Regions from separate parts of the Streptomyces sp. NPDC101152 genome, predicted to be linked through region 2. Evidence: predicted binding sites of a transcription regulator. Region 2 holds the regulator's gene; each other region holds the start of a gene.
The links. Region 2 encodes HspR, which represses chaperone genes until heat shock. Its sites were predicted from a motif close to TTGAGNNNNNNNNNCTCAA; they were not measured.
Positions count from the first base shown of each region.

Region 1: dnaK (molecular chaperone DnaK) is a predicted target of HspR. The motif match lies at 3,680-3,698, and genes of this name have one in related genera.
Region 3: lon (endopeptidase La) is a predicted target of HspR. The motif match lies at 1,986-2,004, and genes of this name have one in related genera.

Region 1 covers NZ_JBIWPO010000019.1:15,068-22,867, reverse strand. Annotated here, with positions in the region: gene ACIRVK_RS23995 (MBL fold metallo-hydrolase) at 1-401, opposite strand, end outside; gene ACIRVK_RS23990 (hypothetical protein) at 485-892, shown strand; gene ACIRVK_RS23985 (alkaline phosphatase family protein) at 1,035-3,044, shown strand; gene ACIRVK_RS23980 (OsmC family protein) at 3,139-3,567, shown strand; gene dnaK (molecular chaperone DnaK) at 3,744-5,627, shown strand; gene ACIRVK_RS23970 (helix-turn-helix domain-containing protein) at 5,883-6,746, opposite strand; gene ACIRVK_RS23965 (helix-turn-helix domain-containing protein) at 6,825-7,655, opposite strand; gene ACIRVK_RS23960 (ADP-ribosylglycohydrolase family protein) at 7,685-7,800, shown strand, end outside.
Region 2 covers NZ_JBIWPO010000010.1:113,758-121,557, reverse strand. Annotated here, with positions in the region: gene ACIRVK_RS16145 ((Fe-S)-binding protein) at 1-1,045, opposite strand, end outside; gene ACIRVK_RS16140 (MraY family glycosyltransferase) at 1,261-2,280, shown strand; gene dnaK (molecular chaperone DnaK) at 2,375-4,210, shown strand; gene grpE (nucleotide exchange factor GrpE) at 4,207-4,851, shown strand; gene dnaJ (molecular chaperone DnaJ) at 4,894-6,075, shown strand; gene ACIRVK_RS16120 (heat shock protein transcriptional repressor HspR) at 6,081-6,527, shown strand; gene ACIRVK_RS16115 (sugar ABC transporter substrate-binding protein) at 6,888-7,800, shown strand, end outside.
Region 3 covers NZ_JBIWPO010000001.1:366,885-374,684, forward strand. Annotated here, with positions in the region: gene ACIRVK_RS01745 (spermidine synthase) at 1-642, opposite strand, end outside; gene ACIRVK_RS01750 (rhomboid-like protein) at 840-1,616, shown strand; gene lon (endopeptidase La) at 2,027-4,441, shown strand; gene ACIRVK_RS01760 (MarR family winged helix-turn-helix transcriptional regulator) at 4,597-5,088, shown strand; gene ACIRVK_RS01765 (hypothetical protein) at 5,216-5,743, shown strand; gene ACIRVK_RS01770 (hypothetical protein) at 5,745-6,533, opposite strand; gene ACIRVK_RS01775 (nitrate- and nitrite sensing domain-containing protein) at 6,913-7,800, shown strand, end outside.

The DNA.
Region 1 (7,800 bases), on a different contig from region 2:
GGGGAGCGGTGCGGCCCGACCGGCAGCCGCCGCCCGTCGTGCCGCGCGGACACGGCCCGTACGACCAGGTCACCGACCGGTGTCACATCCCCCGGCGCCACCTCCGTCACCGTGAGGTGGGTGAGCCGGCGCAGGCCCGGCACCGCCCGGCGCGCACCCCGGGGCACCAGCAGACGGGTGCCCGGCGCCAGCCGCTCCAGGGAGGGAACGTGCAGGTGGTCGGCGTGCAGATGGGACACCAGGGCGACGTCTGCCCGCCAGGCGACCGGGGGCGGTACGGCGCCCCGGCGGCGACGCAGATGGGCGAGGCGGCGGGCGAACAGGGGGTCGGTCAGCAAACGGACGTCCGAATCCCGGAGCGTGCAGGTGGCGTGACCCCACCAGGTGACCTCCACCGGCACCTCTTTGCCTCCTTCGTGCGACTCCCCGAAGCCTACGGGCTGGAGTAGGGTCGGCGGCGAAACCCGGAGGTGAGGGGGACGCCATGGGACCGACGCGCGTGCGCGTGACAGCGATCGCGAGTCTGACGCCGCTCGAGGAGCTGGACGCCGATCCCTTCCTGGTGGACTCCCGCAGTCAGCACGCGATGTGCGCGCGGTGGGCCGCGGAGCGGGGGTACATCGTCGCCCGGGAGCTGCTGGTGCGAGGGCTGCGGGCCGACCACTGCATCCTGTGGGACGGCGTCCGGCCCGGGGTCGACCTGTTCGTGGCGCCCAGCCGACGGGTTCTGGAGAGCGCGCTGTCGTCCGTGGAGGAGTTCGCCGCGGAGTGCGCCAGGCGCGGGGTCCGGGTGGAGACGGTGGGCTCGGCGGAACCGCGCTACGACGCCCAGATGAAGGCCCGCGTGCACCGACGGCTGTCGATGCCGACGGCGGGGTACGACGGGCGCTGACCGGGATCCGGCCCGGTGCGCTGGTATGACAGTCTTGGCGCAGGCGGCCCCGCGACGGCGACGGGCCGGGACGTGAGGTGTACCGGGCGTGCTGAGCGGGCGTTGGCGGCGGATCGTCAGCCAGCTGGGGCGGAGCGTCACGGTGTGGGCGGTCTCCACGGTCACCATGCTCGTGCTGGCCGGTATCCTGCCGGACTTCCGCCTCCAGTCCGCCGACGGCGAGTCCGCCACTCACATCGCCGTCACCGCCGCGTTCGGCGCCGGCGCCTTCGGTGTGCTGTCGGCCCTCGTGTGGCCCCTGCTCGTACGGCTGCTGCTGCTCGTGCCCGCCCTGGTGCTGGGCCTGCTCGTCTTCGTCCTGAACGGCTCCCTGCTGCTGGTCGCCCTGCGTCTCAACCCGGCCTCCAGCGCCGAGGCGGCCCCCGAGACCGCCGTGGTCGTCGCCGCCGTGATGTCCGCCGTCGCCTCCGCCACCGGCGGCGCCCTCGCCGTGCGCGACGACGACGCCTACCGCCGCCGCCTGTACCGCCTCGCCGACCGCCGCCGCGGACACGGCCCGCCCAGCCCGACCGCCCCCGGCACCGTCTTCCTGCAACTCGACGGCGTCGGCCACGACGTCCTGCTGGACGCCGTCGGCAAGGGGCTCATGCCCACCGTCGCCTCGTGGCTCGGCGGCACCCACCGGCTCGCCCCCTGGCGCACCGACTGGTCCAGCCAGACCGGCGCCAGCCAGCTCGGCATCCTGCACGGCACCAACCACGACGTCCCCGCCTTCCGCTGGTACGACAAGGACCGCGGCGAGGTCATGGTCTGCAACCGTCCGACCAGCGCCGCCGAACTGCAGCGCCGCGCCGTCGAGTTCACCGGCGACGGAGGCCTGCTCACCCTCGACGGCGCCAGCCGCGGCAACCTCTTCAGCGGGGGCGCCGACGAACAGGCCCTGGTGCTGTCCATCGCCACCCGCCGCCGGGGCCGGGAGAACCGGTCCAGGGCGGGCTACTTCGCGTACTTCTGCGACCCGGCCAACGCGGTGCGCACGGCGATGTCCTTCGTCGCCGAGGTCGGCCGCGAGCTCGGCCAGTCCACCCGGGCCCGGATCAGGAAGCAGCGGCCCCGCGTGTCCCGCGGCGGCCTCTACCCCTTCGTCCGGGCCTTCGCGACCGTCGTCGAACGGGACGTCGTGGTCGCCGCGGTGATGGGCGACCTGTTCGCCGGCCGCACCGCCGTCTACGCCGACCTGGTGGCCTACGACGAGGTCGCCCACCACTCGGGGCCCCGCAGCCGCGACGCCGAGAAGGTCCTCCAGCGCCTCGACCGGGCGCTGGCGCTGATCGCGAACGTCGCCGAGCACGCGCCGCGGCCGTACCGGATCGTCGTGCTCTCGGACCACGGGCAGAGCCCCGGCGAGACCTTCCGGGCCCGCTACGGGCTCGGTCTCGGCGAGCTGGTGCGGGCCGGCTGCGGGCTGCCCGTGCCGCGCAAGGTGCGCCGCACCCACAGTGGCGCCGAGGCCCGGGCGGCCGTGCGGGCGGCGCTGCGGCGGCCCGTCGAGGAGCGCGGGGAGCATCACCACCCCGCCGGCCGCCGTTCCGAGCCGCTGGTCCTGGCGTCCGGCAACCTCGGCCTGGTGTCGTTCCCGGACGTGCCGCACCGGATGAGCAAGGAGGAGATCGACGCCCGCCATCCGGCGCTGCTGACGACCCTCGCCAACCACCCCGGCATCGGGTTCCTGCTCGTACGCAGCGAGGAGCACGGCGGGGTGGTGCTCGGTGCCCACGGCGCCGAGATCCCCCTTGATCAACTCGACGGGACGCCGGGCCCATTGGAGGTCTTCGGGCCGGGCGCGGCGGACGCCGTGCGGCGCACGCACTCCTTTCCGCACACCGCCGACATCATGGTCAACTCCTTCCACGACCCGGCCGACGGGGAGGTCCTCGCCTTCGAGGAGCAGATCGGCTCGCACGGGGGCCTGGGCGGGGCACAGTCGAGGCCGTTCCTGCTCTCGCCGCTCGCCTTCTCCGAGCCCGTCGAGGAGGGCTGCGAACTGGTCGGCGCCGAACAGGTCCACCGGGTGCTGCGCCGCTGGCTGCGGGAGACGGACGGGCCGCAGGTGCCGCTGACCGAGGAGGACGAGCAGGAGCGGGTCGCCTGACCACCGGCGGGTGGTGCCCCTTTTGTGCGTGCGACGGGCCGGAATGTGATCGGATGGGATCCCACGCAACTGCACGCATTCGGAAGGACTCACCGTGGCAACCACGCGCTCCGCACACACGGTCTGGGAAGGCAACCTGCTCGAGGGCAACGGTGTCGTCAACTTCGACTCCTCCGGTGCCATCGAGGCGCAGCCGGTCACCTGGGCCTCCCGCTCCCAGGACGCAGGCGGCAAGACCAGCCCCGAGGAGCTGATCGCCGCCGCGCACTCCAGCTGCTTCTCCATGGCGCTGTCGCACGCCCTGAACGGCGCCGGCACCCCGCCCACCAAGCTCGTCACCTCCGCCGACGTGAGCTTCCAGCCCGGTGAGGGCATCACCGGCATCCACCTCACCGTCGAGGGCACGGTCCCCGGCATCGACAACGACGCGTTCGTCGCCGCCGCCGAGGACGCCAAGAAGAACTGCCCGGTCAGCCAGGCGCTGAGCGGCACGACGATCACCCTGTCGGCGAAGCTGTCCTGACACCCGTACTCGCAGGGCCACGGTGCCGCGCTCCCTGGAGGTCAGGGGCGCGGCACGTCGTTTTCGGGGGTACCCGGGACCGAGGCGGCATTCACCACGGCCCCAGGCGGCATTGACAACGGCCCACTCAAGTTTTGTGCTGGAGTCTGGAAGTGCCCTGGCGGAAGGGGACGGAGATGGCACGTGCGGTCGGGATCGATCTCGGGACCACGAACTCGGTGGTCGCCGTGCTGGAGGGCGGCGAACCCACGGTCGTCGCCAACGCGGAAGGGGCCAGGACCACCCCCTCGGTGGTGGCCTTCGCCAAGAACGGGGAGGTGCTGGTCGGTGAGGTCGCCAAGCGGCAGGCCGTGACGAACGTGGAGCGCACAGCGCGCTCCGTGAAGCGGCACATGGGCGACGCGAGCTGGCGCTTCCCGGAGCAGGGGTCGATCGACGGGACGCGGTACCGGGCGCAGGAGCTGTCTGCGCGGGTGCTGCAGAAGCTCAAGCGGGACGCCGAGTCCTACCTCGGCGAGGACGTCACGGACGCCGTGATCACCGTACCGGCGTACTTCGACGACTCGCAGCGGCAGGCGACGAAGGAGGCCGGGGAGATCGCCGGCCTGAAGGTGCTCAGGATCATCAACGAGCCGACGGCCGCCGCCCTCGCCTACGGCCTGGACCGCGGCGAGGAGCAGACGGTCCTGGTCTTCGACCTGGGCGGCGGCACCTTCGACGTGTCGTTGCTGGAGATCGGGGACGGCGTCATCGAGGTCAAGGCCACCAACGGCGACACGCACCTGGGCGGCGACGACTGGGACCAGCGGATCGTGGAGCACCTGGTCAAGAAGTTCCAGGGGCAGTACGGCATCGACCTCGGCAAGGACAAGATGGCGCTCCAGCGGCTGCGGGAAGGCGCCGAGAAGGCGAAGATCGAGCTGTCCAGTTCGTCCGAGACGACGATCAACCTGCCCTACATCACCGCCTCCGCCGAGGGGCCGCTGCACCTCGACGAGAAGCTGACCCGGGCCCAGTTCCAGGAGCTCACCGCCGACCTCCTCGACCGCTGCAAGACACCCTTCCACCAGGCGGTCAAGGACGCGAACGTGAAGCTGTCGGCGATCGACCACGTCATCCTGGTCGGCGGCTCGACCCGGATGCCCGCCGTCACCGACCTGGTCAGGGAACTCACCGGCAAGGACCCGCACAAGGGCGTCAACCCCGACGAGGTCGTGGCCGTCGGCGCGGCCCTCCAGGCCGGCGTCATCCGCGGTGACGTGAAGGACGTCCTGCTCCTCGACGTCACCCCGCTGTCCCTCGGTATCGAGACCAAGGGCGGCATCATGACCAAGCTCATCGAACGCAACACGACGATCCCCACCCGGCGTTCGGAGATCTTCACCACCGCCACCGACAACCAGCCCTCGGTCGGCATCCAGGTCTACCAGGGCGAGCGGGAGATCGCCGCGTACAACAAGAAGCTGGGCGTCTTCGACCTCACCGGGCTGCCGCCCGCCCCGCGCGGGGTGCCGCAGATCGAGGTGGCCTTCGACATCGACGCGAACGGGATCATGCACGTCTCGGCGAAGGACCTCGCGACGGGGCGCGAGCAGAAGATGACGGTGACGGGCGGGTCCGCGCTCCCCAAGGACGACATCGACCGCATGATGCGGGAGGCCGAGCAGTACGCCGAGGAGGACCGGGGGCGCCGCGAGGCCGCCGAGACCCGCAACCAGGCCGAGCAACTCGTCTACCAGACCGAGAAGTTCATCCGCGACAACGAGGAACGCGTCCCGGCCGAGACGAGGACGGAGGTCCAGGAGGCGGTGACCGAGCTGAAGGGGCTTCTGGAGCGCAACGCCGACACCGCCGAACTCCGCACCGGCGTCGAGAAACTCGCCACCGTCAGCCAGAAGATGGGCCAGGCGATGTACGCCCAGGCGGAACAGCCGACGGCCGGCTCGGGCACCGGCACCGGCACCGGCGACGGACAGCACTCCGCACCGCAGGACGACGAGGGCGTGGTGGACGCGGAGATCGTCGACGAGGACCGCGACAGGAAGGGAGGTGCGGCCTAGGGCCTGTTGCGAAAGTGGCGTCGTCGCCCGGAGGGCGGCCGCGCGGCGTCGGGGGGCCCCCGCGCGAGTTGTTCGAGCGTGGGGGAGCGTGCTCTCGGCGTGCCGGCCGGAAGGCGCCGTCGATGGACCGGGCGTACTCGGGCTTTCGGGCGGTGCGGCGAGTGGGGGTACCCCCTCTGGGGGAGCGTGCCGGGCGTCGCGCGGCAGGCGCCACTTTCGCAACAGGCGCTAGGGGGTGCGGACGCGGCCGGGTGCTCAGAAGTTCTCGCGGTACTCCCGCAGGAGCTTCTTCGTGCGCTGGGCCGACGCGGCCCGGGCGGTCATGTGGTCGAGGACCTCCAGGTGCGCGGAGACCTCCGCGCGCGAGTCGAGGTACAGCGCGCCGGTGAGGTACTCGGTGAACACCATGTCGGGCAGCTCGGGCTCGCCGAAGCGGAACAGCGTGAAGGGCGCGTACGTCCCCGGGTGCGGGCCGTCGCTGAACTCGGCGACCTGCAGGGTGACCCGGTCGCGCTCGGCGAACTCCAGCAGTCTGTCGAGCTGTTCGCGCATCACCTCGCCGCGGATGCTCACCGGCCGCCTCAGCACCGTCTCGTCCATGATCACCCACAGGTGCGGGGGGTCCGGGCGTTCCAGGAGCTTCTGCCGGGTCATCCGCAGCGACACATGGCGTTCGATGCTCTCCGGGCCGCTCTGCCCGATCGTTCCCGCTTCCATCACGGCGCGCGCGTAGTCCTCGGTCTGCAGCAGGCCCGGCACGAAGTGCGGCTCGTAGGAGCGGATGATCCGGGCGGCGCCCTCCAGGCTGACGTACAGGCTGAACCAGTCGGGCAGCACGTCGTGGAACCGCTGCCACCAGCCCGGCCGGTTGGCCTCCTCGGCCAGGTCGACGAAGGCCGTGGCCTCCTCGTCCGGGACGCCGTAGGTCTCCAGCAGCACCTGCACGTACGGGATCTTCAGCGACACCTCGGCCATCTCCATGCGCCGAACCGTCGCCGGGGCCACCCGCAGGACCTTGGCGGCCTCCTCGCGCTTGAGGCCCGCCGCCTCCCGCAACTCCTGCAGTCGTCTGCCCAGTACCACCTGCCCCACGGTGGGCGCAGGCCGCCGCTCACTCACCGCACGCCTCCCCTACGCGCCGCCGAAGTCCGCGCCAAGCAGTGTGTCATGTTCCGTCCCCCGTCTCACCGGTTGCGGTCAAGGCAGCAGTGACTGGAGGTACTTCACCGTCGCCGGGTCGGCCGGCAGGAGTGTCTCGATGGCCAGTTCGGCGACCGTCACGTCCATCGGGGTGTTGAAGGTGGAGATGGAGGAGACGAAGGACAGGGTGCGGCCCTCGTGCTCGATCTGCAGGGGGAGCGCGAAGTACGGCACCGGCTCGGGCGGTTCGCCGCCGGGCTCCCGCACGGGCACCGGGTAGGCCGCGACCTCCTCGTACAGCGCGCGCAGCCGGGCCGAGCGGTGCAGGGCGATCTCCCGCTCCATCTGCGCCAGGAGGTGCCCGCGCCATTCGGGGAGGTTGCGGATGCGCGGCGCGAGGCCCTCGGGGTGCAGGGTCAGCCGCATGGCGTTCAGCGGTGGCTCGAGCAGGAACTCCGGGACGCCGTCCAGGAACATCAGCAGGCCCCGGTTGGCGGCGACGACGTCGTACACCGAGTCGACCACCAGGGCCGGGTAGGGCTCGTAGCACTGGATCAGGCGCTCCATGCCCTGGCGCAGCGAGTCCAGCGCGGGGGAGTCCAGCGGGGTCTCCGGATAGTGCGGGGCGTAACCGGCCGCCAGCAGCAGGGCGTTGCGGTCACGCACCGGCACGTCCAGGTGCTCGGCGAGCCTGAGCACCATCTCCTCGCTCGGCCGGGAACGGCCCGTCTCGATGAAGCTGATGTGCCGGGCCGAGGAGTCCGCGCGCAACGCCAGTTCCAGCTGGCTCACCCGCCGCCGCTCCCGCCAGGCCCGCAGCAGCGGGCCGACGCCCCGCTCGGACGGGGCGGTCGTGGCGGCGGGCGATCCGGTCGGGACAATGGTCATACGTACGACCGTAGTCGAGGAGTGGATGGATGTACGGGCCGTGGGACAGGGACGGCGCGGCGCAGTACCGCGCGAGAGTGCGGGGCTGCCTGCTGGGCGGGGCGATCGGCGACGCGCTCGGCGCTCCCGTCGAGCCCGCCTCCAT
Region 2 (7,800 bases):
TGGACTTGCCGCCGCCCGCGAGCAGGTAGGGCGCCTTGGCGTGCGCGTGGTCGCGCAGGGACATGATCAGGAGCTTGGGGGACAGGGGCTTGCCCGTGTTCCAGGCGGGGCACTGCGACTGGCAGCGGCCGCACTCGGTGCAGGTGGAGAAGTCGAGCAGGCCCTTCCAGGAGAACTGCTCGACCTGGGAGACGCCGAAGACGTCGTCGTCGCCGGGGTCGGTGAAGTCGATCGGCTTGCCGCCCGAGGTCATCGGCAGCAGGGCGCCGAGCGAGGTCTCGCCGGTGGCGTTGCGCTTGAACCAGATGTTCGGGAAGGCGAGGAAGCGGTGCCAGGCCACGCCCATGTCGGTCTTCAGGGCGACGACGATCATCCAGATGAACGAGGTCGCGATCTTCAGGCCGGCGAAGAAGTAGGTGAGGTTCTGCAGCGTGGAGACGTCCATGCCCGCGAGCCAGTGGACCACCGGGTAGGAGATGAAGAACGAGGTCTCGTAGCCGCTCACGTGGTGCTGGGCGCCTTCGAGGGCGTGCAGCATGAAGATGCAGACGCCGACGACGAGGATGACCGTCTCGACGAAGTAGGCCTGGCCGAAGTTGGAGCCGGCGAACCGGGACTTGCGGCCCGGCCGGCGCGGGTGGCTCAGCTGCCGGATGCCGATCAGGACCAGGATGCCGAGCACGGTCATCGTGCCGATGAACTCGACGAAGACGTTGTACGGGGTCCAGTCGCCGAGGACCGGCAGGAGCCAGTCGGCCTGGAAGAGCTGACCGATGGCGTTGACGATCGTCAGCAGCAGGGTGAAGAAGCCCACCGCCACGAACCAGTGCGCCACGCCGACGACGCCCCAGCGGTTCATCCGGGTGTGGCCGAGGAACTCCCTGGCCACCGTGACGGTGCGCTGGACGGGCTCGTCGGTACGGGTACCGGCGGGCACGTTCTGGCCGAGCCGCATGAAGGTGTAGATCTGCAGGATGGCGCGCGCGAACAGGGCGACGCCAACCACGATCAGGACCAGCGACACGATGATCGCGGCGAGTTGCATTTCGGGGCTCCTCGGGCCTGCGAGGGTTTCTTCGAGGGAATCCTCGACATTACTAAGCGGTAACTTATGCAGTCCGTCTGAGACTACCCACATTCTCCGCCGCACTGTAGTCAGGGGTGCGGTGATCTGCGTCGCTGAGGGTGACCTCAAAGGTCCGGGACGATCCGATCGTGTTATTCGTACCAAATTGCTACATTCGCCCCTAACTTAGACCCGTGCTCTACGGGATCGCCGCCGCAACCTCAGCCCTTCTGCTCGCCGCCGTGCTCAGCGCGCTGCTGCGGGTGCCCGCCCTGCGCCTCGGGGTCGTCGACCGCCGACGCCAGCGGCCGTTGCCGCTGTTCGGCGGGGTCGCCGTGGTGACCGCCAGTTGTGCCGTCGCGGTCGGCGGGGACTGGGCGGGGGTGACGCGGCTCGGCGACGGGGTCGGCCGGCTGCTCGTCGCGGGAGGCGCCGTCGCCCTGCTCGGGCTGGTCGCCGACGTGCGGCGGGTGAAGGCCCGGGTGCTGGTCGTCGGTACGGCCGTGGCGGCGGCCTCGGTGGTGCCGTACGAGGAGACCGGGCTCGGGGCGGGGCTGCTCGCCGTCGGCTGGATCGTCTTCGTCACCCTCGCCTTCCGGGCGCTCGACCATGCCGACGCGCTCGCCGGGACCGTGGGGGTCGTCACCGCCTTCGGGGTGGGGGCCTGCGCGGCGGCCGAGGTGATGGACGGGCTCGCGGTGCTGCTGAGCGTGCTCGCGGCCGCGCTGACCGGGTTCCTGATGCACAACTGGCATCCCGCGCGCGTGGGGCTCGGTGCGTGCGGCTCGCTGTTCACGGGGTTCGTGCTGGCCGCCTCCGCCGTGTTCACGCGGGCCGGGTACGGGCTCGCCTCCAGCGCGGGCGTGCTGTTCAGCCTCACCGCCGTCGCGGGCGCCGACGTCCTCCTGGTGGTGCTGGGGCGGCGGCTGACCGGGCGGCCGCTGCTGCGGCGCGGGCCCGACCATCTCGCGCACCGGCTGCGGCGGACCGGGCTGACCCCGCCGGGGGCGACGGTGCTGCTCGGTCTCGGGGCGTTCGTGGGGGTACTCGTCGGGGTGCTCGTGCACCTGGGATGGGTCGCGCGGTCCGGGGTGTTCTGGGTGGCGGGCGGGGCGCTCGTGCTGGTTCTCTCACTCCTTCGTGTCCCCGATTATCCCCCTAGGGGTTCGGTATCGACGCAGGTCAGAGGCCAGTTGCGTGTAAGGAACGGATAAGACTTGAGTCGTGGCGACTCAGGTCTGTTGACCCATCGGCGGGCGTCGTGCACACTTGAGTCCGTTCCACTCAAGTCAGCTGGAGGAATCAACCATGGCACGTGCGGTCGGCATCGACCTGGGCACGACTAACTCCGTCGTCAGCGTTCTGGAGGGCGGCGAGCCCACCGTCATCACCAACGCCGAGGGCGCCAGGACCACGCCGTCCGTCGTCGCCTTCGCCAAGAACGGTGAGGTGCTCGTCGGAGAGGTGGCCAAGCGTCAGGCGGTCACCAACGTGGACCGGACCATCCGCTCCGTGAAGCGCCACATGGGCACGGACTGGAAGATCCAGCTGGACGGGAAGGACTTCAACCCGCAGCAGATCTCCGCCTTCATCCTGCAGAAGCTGAAGCGCGACGCCGAGTCCTACCTGGGCGAGAAGGTCACGGACGCGGTCATCACCGTCCCCGCCTACTTCAACGACTCCGAGCGCCAGGCGACCAAGGAGGCCGGCGAGATCGCCGGTCTGAACGTCCTGCGCATCGTGAACGAGCCGACCGCGGCCGCGCTCGCGTACGGCCTCGACAAGGACGACCAGACGATCCTCGTCTTCGACCTCGGTGGCGGTACGTTCGACGTCTCGCTGCTGGAGATCGGCGACGGCGTGGTCGAGGTGAAGGCCACCAACGGTGACAACCACCTCGGTGGTGACGACTGGGACCAGCGCATCGTCGACTACCTGGTCAAGCAGTTCGCCGGCGGTCACGGCGTGGACCTCGGCAAGGACAAGATGGCCCTGCAGCGTCTGCGTGAGGCCGCCGAGAAGGCCAAGATCGAGCTGTCCTCGTCCACCGAGACCTCGATCAACCTGCCCTACATCACGGCCTCCGCCGAGGGCCCGCTGCACCTGGACGAGAAGCTCACCCGCGCCCAGTTCCAGCAGCTGACCGCGGACCTGCTGGAGCGCTGCAAGACGCCGTTCCACAACGTCATCAAGGACGCCGGCATCTCGATCAACGAGATCGACCACGTCGTCCTGGTCGGTGGCTCCACCCGTATGCCCGCCGTCGCCGAGCTCGTCAAGGAGCTGACCGGCGGCAAGGAGGCGAACAAGGGCGTGAACCCGGACGAGGTCGTCGCCATCGGCGCCTCGCTCCAGGCCGGTGTCCTCAAGGGTGAGGTCAAGGACGTCCTGCTCCTCGACGTGACCCCGCTGTCCCTCGGCATCGAGACCAAGGGCGGCATCATGACCAAGCTCATCGAGCGGAACACGACGATCCCGACCAAGCGGTCCGAGATCTTCACCACCGCCGAGGACAACCAGCCCTCCGTGCAGATCCAGGTCTACCAGGGCGAGCGCGAGATCGCGGCGTACAACAAGAAGCTCGGCATGTTCGAGCTGACCGGTCTGCCGCCGGCGCCCCGCGGCGTCCCGCAGATCGAGGTGTCCTTCGACATCGACGCCAACGGCATCATGCACGTGACCGCGAAGGACCTGGGCACGGGCAAGGAGCAGAAGATGACCGTCACCGGCGGCTCCTCGCTGCCGAAGGACGAGGTCGACCGCATGCGCCAGGAGGCCGAGCAGTACGCGGAGGAGGACCACCGCCGCCGCGAGGCCGCCGAGACCCGCAACCAGGGCGAGCAGCTCGTCTACCAGACGGAGAAGTTCCTCAAGGACAACGAGGACAAGGTCCCCGGCGAGATCAAGACCGAGGTCGAGGCGTCCATCGAGGAGCTGAAGGCCGCGCTCAAGGGCGAGGACACCGCCGAGATCCGCACCGCCACGGAGAAGGTCGCGGCCGTCTCGCAGAAGCTCGGCCAGGCCATGTACGCCGACGCCCAGGCCGCCGGTGGCGCGTCCGCCGACGCCGAGGCCCCGAAGGCCGACGACGACGTGGTCGACGCCGAGATCGTGGACGACGAGCGCAAGGACGGTGCCGCGTGACGGAGGAGACCCCGGGCTTCGAGGAGAAGCCCGACGTCCCCTCCGGCGCCACCTCTGACGACGCCGAGCCGAAGGCCGCCTCCGAGGGGGCGGCCCCGGCCGGGGACGCAGCGCAGATCGCCGGTCTGACGGCCCAGCTGGACCAGGTGCGCAAGGCGCTCGAGGAGCGCACCGCGGACCTCCAGCGGCTGCAGGCCGAGTTCCAGAACTACCGCCGCCGTGTGGAGCGGGACCGGATCACGGTCAAGGAGATCGCCATCGCGAACCTCCTGACCGAACTCCTGCCCGTGCTCGACGACATCGGCCGCGCGCGGGAACACGGCGAACTCGTCGGCGGGTTCAAGTCCGTCGCGGAGTCGCTGGAGACCGTCGCGGCGAAGATGGGCCTGCAGCAGTTCGGCAAAGAGGGCGAGCCCTTCGACCCGACGATCCACGAGGCCCTGATGCACTCCTACGCGCCGGACGTCACCGAGACGACCTGCGTGGCGATCCTGCAGCCCGGGTATCGCATCGGCGAACGCACCATCCGCCCCGCGCGGGTGGCGGTCGCCGAACCGCAGCCGGGCGCGCAGCCGGTCAAGGCCGAGGAGAGTTCCGAGGCGGCCGAGGAGAAGAAGGACAACGGCCCTGAGGAGGGCTGACGTAGACACCGAGCGGAACACCGGAAAGGGGGTACGTCGGGGATGAGTACGAAGGACTTCATCGAGAAGGACTACTACAAGGTCCTCGGCGTCCCCAAGGACGCCACCGAGGCCGAGATCAAGAAGGCGTACCGCAAGCTCGCCCGCGAGTACCACCCGGACGCGAACAAGGGCAACGCCAAGGCCGAGGAGCGCTTCAAGGAGATCTCCGAGGCGAACGACGTCCTCGGCGACCCCAAGAAGCGCAAGGAGTACGACGAGGCCCGCACCCTCTTCGGCAACGGCGGTTTCCGTCCGGGGCCGGGCGCGGGCGGCGGCTCCTTCAACTTCGACCTGGGCGACCTCTTCGGAGGCGGCGCGCAGGGCGGGGGCTCCGGGGCCGGCGGCTTCGGCGGCGGACTCGGAGACGTCTTCGGGGGCCTCTTCAACCGCGGCGGCACGGGCACGACCCGTACCCAGCCGCGGCGCGGCCAGGACATCGACACCGAGGTCAGTCTCAGCTTCACCGAGGCGATCGAGGGGGCGACGGTCCCGCTGCGCATGTCCTCGCAGGCACCGTGCAAGGCCTGTTCGGGCACCGGCGACGCGAACGGCAACCCGCGGGTGTGCCCGACGTGCGTCGGCACCGGCCAGGTCGCCCGGGGCTCCGGCGGCGGGTTCTCCCTCACCGACCCCTGCCCGGACTGCAAGGGCCGCGGCCTGATCGCGGAGAACCCCTGCGAGGTCTGCAAGGGCTCCGGGCGCGCCAAGTCCTCGCGCACCATGCAGGTCCGCATCCCGGCCGGGGTGTCCGACGGGCAGCGCATCCGGCTGCGCGGCAAGGGCGCGCCGGGCGAACGGGGCGGCCCCGCGGGCGACCTGTACGTCACGGTGCACGTCTCCGCGCACCCCGTCTTCGGCCGCAAGGGCGACAACCTCACGGTGACCGTCCCGGTGACGTTCGCGGAGGCGGCGCTCGGCGGCGAGGTCAGGGTCCCCACCCTGGGCGGACCGCCGGTCACCCTGAAGGTGCCGCCGGGCACGCCCAACGGCCGTACGATGCGCGCCCGGGGCAAGGGCGCGGTCCGTAAGGACGGCACCCGCGGGGACCTGTTGGTCACCGTCGAGGTGAGTGTCCCGAAGGACGTGACGGGGAAGGCTCGTGACGCGCTCGAGGCGTATCGCGAGGCGACCGTGGGCGAGGACCCACGGGCGGAGCTGTTCCAGGCCGCGAAGGGAGCATGACAGAGATGGACGGCCGTCGTCGCAACCCGTACGAACTGACCGAGGAGACCCCGGTCTACGTCATCTCGGTGGCGGCCCAGCTCTCCGGTCTGCACCCGCAGACACTGCGTCAGTACGACCGTCTGGGCCTGGTCTCGCCCGACCGGACCCCCGGCCGGGGCCGGCGCTACTCGGCCCGTGACATCGAACTGCTGCGTCAGGTGCAGCAGTTGTCGCAGGACGAGGGCATCAACCTGGCCGGCATCAAGCGCATCATCGAACTGGAGAACCAGGTCGCCGCGCTCCAGCAGCGCGTGGCCGAGCTCCAGGCGGCGGTGGACGGCGCGGCGGCGGCGATGCGCCAGCGCGAGGCGGCGGTGCACGCCTCCTACCGGCGCGACCTGGTGCCGTACCAGGAGGTGCAGCAGACGAGCGCGTTGGTGGTCTGGCGGCCCAAGCGACCGCAGGACTGACCCGCGGGCGACGGACGGCACGGGCGACAGGGGCCCGGAGGTTCACGGCGAACCTCCGGGCCCCTCGCCGTGTCCGGCGCGTGGGCCGGCGTACGTCTGGCCGGGTTCGTTCGATCGCATGGTCGGTTCCGCACCGGTGTTCGGGGATGACATGATCGGGAACCGTGGGGAATCTGAACGGTCCGTAAAGGCCCTTTGGAGGGGGTTGTGCCACATCTTCACACCACAAGCGGAGCGTGGCGTTGCGCACTCGTTAAGTGGTTCCGCTTGACGCCCGGGGGCGGGGCCGCGTTGTCTTTTCAGACATCTCCCCAAAGGCACCCGAAGGCATCAGAAGTGAGCAGCCCAGTGAGCAGTTCCATGCGTCGTATCGCCATAACCGTGGCAGCGCCCACGCTGACCCTCTCGCTGGCGGGCTGCGGCGTGCTGGGGATCTCGGGGAGCAGCTCCTCGGCGGCCCCGACCAAGGGCAACGACATGACCGTGGGCGTCCTGATGCCGGACCTCATCAACACCCGGTACAGCAACTTCGACTACCCGATCATGAAGAAGAAGATCCTGGAGCTCACGAAGAACCAGGGCAAGGTCGACTACGCCAACGCCGGGTCGTCCGCCCCGAAGCAGGCGCAGCAGATGCAGAAGATGATCGACGACAAGGTCGACATCATCGTGCTCGACTCCGTCGACTCGCACGCCATCGCCGGCGAGGTGCAGAAGGCCAAGGACGCCGGCATCCCGGTCATCGCCTACGACCGCCTCGCCGAGGGCCCGATCGCCGCCTACGTCTCCTTCGACAACGAGCTGGTGGGCGAGGTGCAGGCCCGTACGCTGCTGGACGCGCTGGGCCCGAACGCCGACACCTCCACCAAGGTCGTCATGATCAACGGCTCGCCGACGGACCCGAACGCCAAGCAGTTCAAGGCGGGTGCCATGTCCGAGCTCAACGGCAAGGTGACGGTCGCGCGGTCCTACGACACCAAGGACTGGAACCCGAAGATCGCCCAGAAGGAGACGACCCAGGCGGTCGACGCGATGGGCAAGGACAACATCGCGGCGGTCTACTCCGCCAACGACGCGATGGCGGGCGGGATCGTCAAGGCCCTCAAGGCGGCCGGCGTCACCAAGATGCCGCCGATCACCGGCCAGGACGCGGACCTCGACGCGGTGCAGCGCATCCTCTCCGGCGAGCAGTACATGACCGTCTACAAGCCCTACCCGGACGAGGCCGACGCCGCCGCCCAGATGGCCGTGTTCAAGGTGCAGGGCAAGGACA
Region 3 (7,800 bases), on a different contig from region 2:
AACGCCCCGGGCAACCGGGATCTCTTCGGTACGCACCTGTTGGAACCCGGCATTCCGCAGTGTTCCTTCAAATTCCGGAGACGGCTGCGCGGACCACACAGCGAGCACGCCGCCGGGCTTCAACGCCCTTGCGCAGCTTGCGAGTCCGGCCGGTGAGTACAGCCCGTCGTTGTCCTCGGTGACAGTCCAGCCGGGCCCGTTGTCGATGTCCAGGCACAGGGCGTCGTACGTGGCGGATGTCTCACCGAGGTGTGCGACGAGGTCGGCTTCCACGATCCGGGTGCGCGGATCCTCGAGGGCCCGGGCGGACAGGTCCGCGAGCGGGCCGCGCAGATGCCAGTCGATGATCGCGGGTTCCCGTTCCACGACGGTGATCGCGCCCCAGCGCGGATCCGCCGCCGCGTGTGCGAGCGAGAAGCCGACGCCGAGGCCGCCGATCAGCACGTCAGGGGCCTCGCGGCCGCCCAGGGCGGCCAGCGCCGCGTCGATCAGCAGCCGCTCCGAGCGGCCGTCCGAGGTGTCCATCAGGAAGCAGCCGTTGGCGATGATCTGCAGCAACTCGCCGTGCCGGCGCAGCACGACCTCGCCGTACGGGCCCTCGCGACGGTCCAGGACCACAGGGGTGTCGTAGGGGGCGGTCATGGCCCCATCCTGCACGAACCGGCGTTTCGGGCCCTGGGAATTACGCGGGGTCACGCGGTGGCGGACGGGCTGACGGCCCATGAGATGTTCGTCAACACGCTGAGAGGTTGCTGAGAATCGGCCTCCTCGTGGTGTCCGTCATAGACAGTTGCTCCAGGGATCCCGAATGGTGGGGGCAACGGAAGGAGCAACACGGCGTGGAACAGACCGCGACGGCCGACACGAAGTCCTCGGTCGCGCCCCTTCCCGAGGTCTTCGACCTGCTGGACGGCATGCCGCGGCAGCGCGGCTCGGCCACCGCCTGCGCGGCCGCCGTACCGGCAGCGGTCCCGGCCCCCGGAATCCGCTTCCCCCGCGTCTGGAGACTGCTCCCCACCCCCACCGGCACGCCGTTCACCTTCGGCTACGCGGCCCTGCTGGCCGTCACCTCGCTGTTCGCCACCTATGCCTCGTCGCCCCTCGTCAACGCGCTGTACCAGGCCTCCAGCACCGATGTGGCGCATCTCGTGCGCGAGCCCGGGGAGGTGCTGGTGGCCAGTGCGCTGTGGGTCGCGGGCGGGTTCACCTCGCCGTACGTGGCCTGCTTCCTGCTCGTGCTGACCGCGCTGGAGCGACGGGTGGGCGGGGCGCGGACGGCCGTGGTCTTCGTGTTCGGGCACGTGCTGGCCACGCTCGCCACCGAGGGCACGGTGGGCGTCTCCGTGCTGGTCGGCGACCTTCCCGGCACGTCACTGCACCGCCTCGACTTCGGCATCAGCTTCGGCGTCGCCACCAGCCTCGGCGCCCTGGCCGGCCTGCTGCCCCCGTGGCTGCGCTGGCCGATGCTGACGCTGTTCGCCGCCATGCTCATCGACGACCTGAGCACGTTCACCGACCCGATGACCGACTGGGGCCACCTGATCTCCCTGGCGATAGGCGTCAGCACCTGGCCCCTGCTCCGCCGCTGGCAGCGCACCCGCCGGGCCGTCGCCTAGGCGGCACTGCTCGGGCCGAGCCGGCCCACCAGCCGCACGTCTGCGGCGCCCGCAGCGCACGGGATCAGCCGCCGGTCGAGGAAGACGACGGCCGGTTTCCGAGTTCGTACAGCCATGCCCACCTTCAGCCGGACCCAGTGCCGCGGCAGGCAACGTCTGCCCGGGAAGGAGGGGCGACGTGGGGCCCCTCCCGCTCGAGCGAAGTCGAGAGTGGGGGAGCGTCCTCTCGGCGTGCCGGGCGGCGCGACGGGGCGAACGTCGCCTGCCGCGGCATTAGCACCCCCCGGACTCCCCGTGGGGGTGTCGGCGTTTCTGATCGCCGTCAGCGAACGGCGGCTGCCGTGGGGAACATTCGGGAAGCCTCCTGCATTGAGTCGGCATAGCTCAACTTGGTTGTAGGAAGGAAAATCATGGCTTCGACGTCCACACCGCTCACCCTGCCTGTGCTGCCGCTCGACGACGAGGTCGTGCTGCCCGGAATGGTGGTTCCGCTGGACCTGAACGACGCCGACGTGCGCGCCGCGGTGGAGGCGGCTCAGGCCGCCGCGCGCAACGAGCCCGGAAAGCCGAAGGTCCTGCTGGTCCCCCGTGTCGACGGGACGTACGCGAGCACCGGTGTGCTCGGCACGGTCGAGCAGGTCGGCCGGCTGGCCGACGGTGACCCGGGCGCCCTCATCCGCGGCCGTGGCCGCGTGAAGATCGGCGCCGGCACCACCGGCCCGGGTGCGGCGCTGTGGGTCGAGGGGACGAGGATCGACGAGAGCGTGCCCGAGCCGCTGCCCGGCCAGGTCGCCGAACTGGTCAAGGAGTACAAGGCCCTCGCCACCGCCTGGCTGCGCAAGCGCGGCGCCTGGCAGGTCGTGGACCGTGTGCAGGCCATCGACGACGTGTCCCAGCTCGGCGACAACTCCGGCTACTCGCCGTTCCTGACCACCGAGCAGAAGATCGAGCTGCTGGAGACCGCCGACCCGGTGGCCCGCCTCAAGCTCGCTACCCAGCAGCTGCGCGACCACCTCGCCGAGCAGGACGTCGCCGAGACCATCGCCAAGGACGTCCAGGAGGGCGTCGACAAGCAGCAGCGCGAGTTCCTGCTCCGTCGTCAGCTGGAGGCCGTCCGCAAGGAACTGCGCGAACTCAACGGCGAGAAGGACGGCGAGGAGTCCGACGACTACCGCGCCCGCGTGGAGGCCGCCGACCTGCCGGAGAAGGTGCGGGAGGCCGCCCTGAAGGAGGTCGACAAGCTGGAGCGGTCCAGCGACCAGTCGCCCGAGGGCTCGTGGATCCGCACCTGGCTGGACACCGTCCTCGAACTCCCCTGGAACGAGCGGACCGAGGACGCCTACGACATCCAGGGCGCCAAGGCGGTCCTGGACGCCGAGCACGCGGGCCTGGAGGACGTGAAGGAGCGGATCACCGAGTACCTGGCGGTGCGCAAGCGCCGCAGCGACCGCGGCCTCGGCGTCATCGGCGGCCGGCGCGGCGGTGCCGTCCTGGCCCTCGTCGGCCCGCCCGGCGTCGGCAAGACCTCGCTGGGCGAGTCCGTGGCCCACGCCATGGGCCGCAAGTTCGTCCGCGTCGCCCTCGGCGGCGTGCGCGACGAGGCCGAGATCCGCGGTCACCGCCGTACCTACGTCGGCGCGCTGCCCGGCCGGATCGTCCGCGCGATCAAGGAGGCCGGTTCGATGAACCCGGTCGTCCTGCTCGACGAGATCGACAAGGTGGGCTCCGACTTCCGGGGCGACCCGGCGGCCGCCCTGCTCGAGGTCCTCGACCCGGCGCAGAACCACACCTTCCGCGACCACTACCTGGAGGTCGAACTCGACCTGAGCGACGTGGTGTTCCTCGCGACGGCGAACGTCCTGGAGGCCATCCCCGAGGCCCTGCTCGACCGTATGGAGCTGGTCCGCCTGGACGGCTACACCGAGGACGAGAAGGTCGTCATCGCCCGGGACCACCTGCTCCCGCGCCAGCTGGAGCGGGCCGGCCTAGACAAGGACGAGGTCGCCCTCGACGAGAGCGCGCTGCGCAAGCTGGCCGGCGAGTACACCCGCGAGGCGGGCGTGCGCACCCTGGAGCGCTCGATCGCCCGGCTGCTGCGCAAGGTCGCGGCCCAGCACGAACTGGGCGAGCGGGAGCTGCCGTTCACCATCCGGGACGAGGACCTGCGGGCCCTGATCGGCCGGCCGCACCATGTGCCCGAGTCCGCCCAGGACCCGGCCGAGCGCCGTACCGCGGTGCCCGGCGTGGCCACCGGCCTCGCGGTGACCGGGGCCGGCGGTGACGTCCTGTTCGTCGAGGCGTCCCTCGCGGACCCGGAGACGGGCGGCGCGGGCCTGACCCTGACCGGTCAGCTGGGGGACGTGATGAAGGAGAGCGCGCAGATCGCCCTGTCCTTCCTCCGCTCGCACGGCGCGGAACTGGAGCTGCCGGTCGCGGACCTCAAGGACCGCGGCGTGCACATCCACTTCCCGGCGGGCGCGGTCCCGAAGGACGGCCCGAGCGCCGGCGTCACGATGACGACGGCCCTGGCGTCGCTCCTGTCCGGCCGTCTGGTCCGCACGGACGTGGCGATGACCGGTGAGGTCTCGCTGACCGGCCGTGTCCTGCCCATCGGCGGCGTCAAGCAGAAGCTGCTCGCCGCGCACCGCGCCGGGGTGACGACCGTCGTCATCCCCAAGCGCAACGAACCCGACCTGGACGACGTGCCCGCGGAGGTGCTGGACAAGCTCGACGTCCACACCGTCACCGACGTCCGCCAGGTGCTGGAGCTGGCCCTCGCGCCCGCCACGAGCGACGCGACGCCGGAGGTTCCGGCGGCGGCGTGACGGACGCTGCCGGACAGGGAAGGCCCGGGTCCCGTGAGGGAGGCCCGGGCCTTCCGCGTGTCACCGTCCGGACCTGCGAAATACTTGACCTGCCGCGGTGACGACGGGGTCCGGCGGAAACTTCACGAGCGGGACGAACCGAGGCAGGGGCTGACGTGCACGGAGGCGGAAACGGGGACGAGGTCCGAGGACCCGCGGGCTCGGCGTCGAGCGGTGCGGACCAGGAGTACCTGTCACTGGAACGCGAGATGACGGTCCTGCTGCGGCGCGCCCGCGCCAGCCAGGGCGAGATGGCCCGCGAGGTCCACCCCGACCTGGAGTCGGCGGCCTACGGCCTGCTCATCCGCCTCGACGAATGCGGACGCCAGCGCGCCACCGAGCTCGCCGGCTACATCGGCGTCGGCAAGGCCACCATGTCCCGCCAGTTGCGCGCCCTGGAGGACCTCGGCCTGGTCGCCCGCGAGCCCGACCCCGCCGACGGCCGCGCCTGGCTGGTCCACCTCACCGAGGAGGGCCACCGGCGGGTGACCAAGGTCCGCGAGGCCCGCCGCGCCCGCTACGTCAGCCAGCTCTCCCACTGGGACCGCCGTGAGGTGGCCGAACTCGCCCGTCTGCTGGCGCAACTGAACCGTGGCATGGAGCGGTAGCCGGCCGGGGAGGTGCGGGGGCGGTGGTCAAGAGTGCGTCATGTGGCACCGGCGACTGAGAGGGCGGGAGGCGCAGGCCGTACCAAGGGAGTGACCCGACGGCGACTCCCGTAGGAAAGGCACCTCCGTGATCCCGCACCGCATCGTCCTCGCTTCGGTCGCAGGGCTCGTATCCGCGTTCCTGTTGGCGGCGTGCGACTCCTCCTCGACCACCGCCGCCGGCGCCGCCCCGGTCGTCCCGGCCACGACCGGCCCGGTGGCGTCGGCCGCCCCCGCCACGCCGGCCCCCGCGACCACCCCCGCGCCCGCCGGGGCCCCGGTGACGATCGCCGTGCGCGGCGCGGACGGCGTGGTCACCGACGGCAGGGGGATGACCCTCTACCGGTACGCCAAGGACAGGCCGAACCCGTCCAAGTGGACCTGCTCCGGCGCCTGCGTGAAGACCTGGCTGCCCGTCATCGTGCAGGATCCCGTACGGGCCCAGGGCGTCCACGCCAGCCTGCTCGGCACCGTCCACCGCCACGGCCAGAAGCAACTCACCCTCGCCGGGTGGCCGTTGTACCGCTATGTCGGCGACACCGCGGCCGGACAGACCAACGGCCAGGGGAAGGACGGCCAGTGGCACACCCTCACCGCTTCAGGGACGGTCGGCTAGCTCAGAGTTCGGCGTACACGACGGTCGCGTCGTCGTGGGTCTTGCTGCGCCTGAGGAAGGTCCGTTCCTCGCTGTCGGCGCGCTCCAGTTGCCGTACGCGGTCCACCAGCGCCTGTGCCCCCTCCTTCTGGACCAGGCGCAGACAGGCCTGCCAGTCGCCCTCGCGGAACCTCTCCACCCACCGCGCCGCTCCGTCCGTGAGGCCGAGCAGGGTGCGCACCTCGGAGCGTGCGACGGTCCGCGTCACCGCCCGCCGGGCAACCGACGGGTCCGCCGCCGCCGTGAAGAAGCCGCCCTCCTTGTTGCGGACCGACGCGTCGATGAAGGCGTCGGTGGCCAGGGAGGACCGGGGGAGCCGGGAGAGGCGGTCGTCCAGGACGGGGGTCACCGTGCCCGACGGCGCCTCCAGCAGGAGCGCCGAGTCGGACAGGACGAGACAGTCGACGGTCTCCTGGGACCACCGCGCCACCACCACTGTTGCCTGCGGGGTGCGTGGGTGAGAAAGGTCACAAGTGGCGGAATGTGTGTCAGCTGTGCGGGAGATGGCGCGCGCGAGGACCTCGGTCAGCGGAACATCCGGGAGGGAAACGGTCAGTTCGGTCAGCGCGCCGCCGAGCCGGGCCGTGTACCAGGGGACGGAATGCAGACAACCCGTCCCGCCCCGGGGCGGGGTCACCCCGTCCAGGATCACGAGGGCGCCACCCTGGCCGGAAGCAGGGAGGGCGACCGCCGCGAAGTCCTCGTTGGGGCGGTTCGCGTCGCCCGGCTCCGAAACAAGTTCCGTACGCATTCGGCCAGTCTGCACGACGTCTTCACGCGGTTCACCAAAGGCCCCCATCGGTTGCCGAATTGGCGCACCCGCGCAGGTCAGACGCCTGATTTGGGGTGGAATTCGATGTTCCGGGAATGCGTGGCGGCACATAGTGCCATCGGTCGCCGGGGACGTCCAACCGGCCCACCCCGCAAGGTCGCTGCAACCCCCAGAGAAACTTGCCCGCCCACTCGCCTCCGATGTTCACTCCTTCGGGTGGCGGGCCCGGCGATGCGGGGCCACCGCCCACCGGCACTGGGAGGGTCGGGGACCGTACCAGGTGAACGCGCAGTCCGTGGAAGTTGACGGAGCGTCACCCGGGCCCAATGAGTATCACGAGTCAGGAATGCGAGCACCGGTGCAGAAGACGCGGCCTCGTCGCCCAGGCAAGCAGACGGCCTCCGGAGCGGGTGCGCCCGCCCCTGCCACTGTCACCGGCAAGGGCCGCCCCACCCATGTACGCAACCGGCTCATCGTCGCCGTCGCCGTGGTGGCCGCCGCCGTCGCCGGAGCCGGAACCCCCTCCGTCCTCGCCGCCTCCGGCGACCTGAACGACTCCCAGAACCTGGTCACGCTCGCCGGCCAGACCCAGAACGCGCTGGCCCTCGCGCACGCGCTCGCCGACGAGCGCGACGAGGTGGTCCCCTACATCGCCGCCGGGCGGCCGAAGTCGAAGGCACCCTCGGAGCAGCAGAGCTCGCGGGTGGACCGGCAGGTCGAGGACATGCGCGCCGACCCGGACGCGCCGGCCTCCCTGCGCGGCGACCTCGACGGCATCGCCACCCTGCGCCGGGCCGCGCTCACCGGCAGGAGCAGCGCCCTGGAGGCGCACAACGCCTACTCCGCCGTCATCACCGACCTGCACCGGCTCGCCGACCAGCTGGCCGAGCGGACGCCGCCGCGGGCCGGCTCCGGCGCCCACTCCCTCGCCGAGCTCGACTCGGCCGTCCAGCAGTCGGCCGCCGCGCGGGGGCTGCTGCTGGCGGCGCTGAACGTGCCGACGTCGACCCGGACCGTCATCAGCCCCGTCACCGGCCTGCCGACCACCGCCACCACCTCCTCGGCCGCCGACGCCAGGACACGCAACGCCCTGACCGCCGCCGCCCAGCAGGCCCGCCTGCGCGCCGACGCGGCGCTCGCCGGCTTCCGCGACACCGCGCCCCAGGCGGCCGTGGACTCGTACGACAGCACGGTCACCGGTGCCGAGGTCAACTCCGCCGACAAGTACCTGGCGTCCCTCACCGCC